Regions from separate parts of the Kosakonia beeri genome, predicted to be linked through region 2. Evidence: predicted binding sites of a transcription regulator. Region 2 holds the regulator's gene; the other holds the start of a gene.

Region 1 (2,205 bases), 220 kb from region 2:
TATGCGATCTTTATCTTCTTTTGCGCCGCCGAGCACCGACAGATTATTTGCTGCGGCATAGCGAACCGTAATGCGATTTTCACGATCGGGATAGGAGTTGTTCAGTCGACGGGATAATTCGCCCGCCAGTGCATCAATAGCGCCCGGCGGTAAGGGTGTTGTTTTGGCGATAGTCACTTCAATGCGCATAATAGCCCCCTGTGTAATTTACTGTATATATATACAGTTTATATCAGGCCTTTACAACAGGGGATGTAATTATTTTAACGCTTAACGCGCCAGCGTACCGTTTCACCCGCGAGGAATGGCACCAGTGCATCGTCCTGCAGAGGAAGGGTCTGCGGCACGAGCTGTTCTTCGCGCACCAGTTCAATAAAGCTTTCATTGACTGGCAAACCGTAGAAACGCGGGCCATTCAGCGAGGTAAACGCTTCGAAATGCTGGAGCGCCTCCATCTCCTCAAACACCGTCGCGTAACTGCCCAGGGCCGTTGGCGCGTTGAAACAGCCCGCGCAACCGCAACTGGCTTCTTTACGATGCCGGGCATGTGGAGCGGAGTCGGTGCCAAGAAATGCGCGCTCAAAGCCACTGGCTACCAGTTCGCGCAAGGCCTGCTGGTGGATATTACGTTTGAGGATCGGAAGGCAATAGAGGTGAGGGCGCACACCGCCAACCAGCATATGATTGCGGTTAAACATCAAATGCTGCGGTGTAATTGTGGCCGCCAGAAACTCATTACCGTCACGTACATAGTCGGCGGCATCCTTGGTAGTGATATGCTCAAACACCACTTTCAGCCCCGGTAAGCGCTGGCGCAGCGGCTCCATAACCGTTTCAATGAACCGTGCTTCACGATCAAAGATATCTATGTCGGCATGGGTCACTTCACCGTGTACAAGCAGCGGCATGCCTAATTTCTCCATGCGCTCCAGTACCGGCATAATCGCATCGATGCTGGTTACACCGTGGCTGGAGTTGGTGGTGGCATTCGCCGGATAGAGTTTTGCTGCAGTGAAGACGTTTTCCTTAAAACCCCGCTCCACTTCGTCTGCGTCCAGCGTGTCGGTTAAATAACAGGTCATCAGCGGGGTGAAATCATGCCCGGCGGGAACGGCGTCGAGAATACGCTGGCGATAGGCACGTGCAGCGTCGACAGTAGTGACAGGCGGAACCAGGTTAGGCATAACAATCGCACGAGCGTAAGTCTCGCTGGTCCACGGCACGACAGTTTTCAGCATATCACCATCGCGTAAGTGGACATGCCAGTCGTCAGGGCGGCGGATTTTCAAAACCTGGGATTGTGTCATTGGAGTGCTCCGGCTGGTGAGGATCAGTTGTTTTTTGCCGGACACAAAGGATATGCGGAAACGTTTTCGTTTGCACTCTTTTCCTAAAAAAAAGGGCGCATTTGCGCCCCGGTGACTCAGTCGGTAAAGGGAATGACGATCTCGCCCGGTTTCACCTCAATACCTTTGGCGAATTTTTTCGCCAGCGCCTCGCCTTTGCTGCTGTCATCTTTCAGCACATAAGCCGGTCGCTGATTGAAATAGCTGCGCAGCGACTGGTTAAGATAAGGCATAAGCGTCTGCAAGACGGTTTGCATCTTCTCCGGCGTTACCGTGGCATCGACAACTTCCATCTCCTGGAGATAGATCGCGCCTTTCTCTTTATCGAACACTGGCAGGGCTTTCATTTTAAGCTTAATGTTCGCTTTCTGGTTGCCAAAGAGCGAGGTCATATCCAGGTTGGCATCGCCCGTTAGCGTGACTTTGTTGGGTTCTTCACGACCAATGGCACTGGAAAGATTGCTCAGCACAATGTGCGCATCGGCAAGCCCGGGTACACCGATATCTTTGGCAAAATTATTGCGTTTTTGCAGCGCCTGGTTAATTTCCTGCTCGCTGATGGAATATTGGGTGAGTTGGTTACACCCGACCAGCACGCCACTTAACAGTAAGGCCGCGGCAAAAAAGAGTCTCTTCATGTGTTCCTCAACGTGATCCAGATGCTTCAATCCTGGGGCGTAGCATGCGGTACCTGAAGCATAAAGACCAGCGGAAAAAGCCGAATGCAGTGGCGGAAGCGGGCTTCCGCCACTCGCCGCTTAAATGGCCATCGAAGAGAGCAGATTGATTTGTGTTTGCTTGGCCATGTTATCGCGATAATCCGCGACGCGTGTCGGCCAGTTGATCCCCGCCACGAGGG
Region 2 (2,205 bases):
GATACTTCCCGTTCTCTGCCAAAGCGGATCACCTGGCTGCTGGATAACCAGAAGAGGGTGCTGGTACCGGATTGGGCCTCGTCGGAAGCGTGTCTGTCGGCAGGGGTATGTGTGGGAATGGTCCCGTCGCATTTTGCCCGGCCATGGCTGGAAAGCGGAGACTGGGTAGCGCTGGAACTTGAAAATCCCTTCCCGGATGCAGCCTGTTGCCTGACATGGCAACAAAACGAAGCCTCGCCAGCGCTAAACTGGTTGCTGGACTATTTGGGCGACAGTGAAACACTGAACCGGGAATGGTTGCGGGAGCCGGAGTGAAGGCTCCCACCGAAAAGTATTAACGACGGTAGTCGCGGAACGGGCCGTCAGCAACCGAACGGCGCTCAATCAGGCGCGGATGGACTTCAATGGATTGCGATTCTTCACGTTTGTTAACGATGCGATCCAGCAGCATGGTAAACGCCGTTTCTCCCAGCGAGTCTTTCGGCTGATGGATAGTGGTCAGTGACGGCGTAAAGAAACGGGAGTTGCGCACATTGTCGTAGCCAATGAGCGAAATATCCTGCGGTACGCGCAAGCCCATTTCATCGGCGGCACAGAGCGCGCCCATGGCCATAATATCGCCCCCACAGAAGACGGCTGTCGGACGGTGCGCCTGCGACAGGATCTGCTGCATAGCGCGATAACCGGACTCCGGCTCAAAGTCACCCTGCACAATCCAGCTTTCCGGCACGGTGATCATGGCTTCGGTCATGGCTTTCATAAAGCCTGCCAGACGCCCAGCGCCGGTGTTGCGCTCCAGCGGCCCGGGAATAACGCCAATGTCACGATGCCCACGCTCCACCAGATAACGACCAGCCATATAGCCGCCTTCAAAGGCGTTATCAATCACCGAGTCAGTAAAGTCAGCTTTGGCTTCGCCCCAGTCCATCACCACCATCGGAATATGGCGGTACTCTTCCAGCATGCTGAGCAGCGACTCCGGATATTCCGAACACATCACTAACAAACCATCGACGCGTTTTTGCGCCATCATGGACAGATAAGCGCGTTGTTTTTCAAGGTCATTCCAGGCGTTGCCGAGAATCAGGGTATACCCTTTCTGAAAACACTTTTTCTCGACAGCTTCAATGATTTCAGCGAAATACGCCGCTTCGCTACTGGTTGCCAGCAAACCGATCGATTTGGTGTGATTCACCTTCAGGCTGCGCGCGACGGCGCTGGGTGAATAGTGCAACTCTTTGATCGCCGCCCACACAGCATTGCGCGTCTCTTCGGCGACGAAACGGGTTTTGTTAATTACGTGTGATACAGTTGTGGTGGAAACGTTTGCTCGCTTCGCTACGTCTTTGATCGTTGCCATCAGATGTCACTCCAGACCATATCTTAAGCTCCTGATAATACATAAGGTAAACGTTTGCCTTCAATCACCCTGTACCCGCGAAAGGGAATGCGGTACGCCGGGAAAAAGACACTGGACGTCAGGAGGGGAGTCAATGGCCGGTACGCTAATAAATTTAGCGTCGAATTTTGTCTGATCTTGAGCAAAAGGGGAAGAGATAAAACATTCGTCTCACGAATTCCTGCAAGATTTTTATGATTATTTGTGCAAAAATGCGCTAACGCACTTTTTGTGTGGAAATTAAAACGGAGAAAATTGATGAGCACCGACCTGAAGTATTCACTGTTCACCACCATTATCGTTCTGAGCCTGATTGTTTTCGGCGCTCTGACCGCAGCTCTGCATTGATCCCGCGCGAGGGAGAGGCTTTTTCTCCCTCCGTTTTGCCCGCTTTTCTGCCCATTGTTATCAAACCCGCAATAATCTTTTGTCATTTTGCTAACTGCTGTTTTTTGTGATTACTGTCATACTTTTGGCTTCTACAACAGTGTCATCCACCGACACGGTGTTTCCGGAGTCTATCTATGAAAGTGAATTTTCCTTTGCTTGCCCTGGCGATTGGCGCCTTCGGCATTGGCACCACTGAGTTCTCCCCGATGGGGTTACTGCCAGTGATTGCCCGCGGCGTTGATGTTTCTATTCCGGCGGCGGGGATGTTGATTAGCGCATATGCCGTCGGTGTGATGGTCGGTGCGCCGTTAATGACACTGCTACTTTCACATCGCGGCAGACGTAACGCGCTGATCTTTTTAATGGCGATTTTTACGCTCGGTAATGTGCTTTCAGCAATCGCACCGGATTACGCC

The links. Region 2 encodes PurR, which represses purine synthesis genes. Its sites were predicted from a motif close to CANGCAAACGTTTGCNTG; they were not measured.
Region 1: pyrC (dihydroorotase) is a predicted target of PurR. The motif match lies at 1,361-1,378, and genes of this name have one in related genera.

The regions. Positions count from the first base shown of each region.
Region 1 covers NZ_CM135106.1:3,036,748-3,038,952, reverse strand. The annotation lists gene dinI (DNA damage-inducible protein I) at 1-189, opposite strand, end outside; gene pyrC (dihydroorotase) at 264-1,307, opposite strand; gene ACUY4S_RS14460 (lipoprotein) at 1,424-1,984, opposite strand; gene grxB (glutaredoxin 2) at 2,105-2,205, opposite strand, start outside.
Region 2 covers NZ_CM135106.1:2,814,929-2,817,133, reverse strand. The annotation lists gene punR (DNA-binding transcriptional activator PunR) at 1-315, shown strand, start outside; gene purR (HTH-type transcriptional repressor PurR) at 335-1,360, opposite strand; gene cydH (cytochrome bd-I oxidase subunit CydH) at 1,658-1,747, shown strand; gene ACUY4S_RS13390 (MFS transporter) at 1,924-2,205, shown strand, end outside.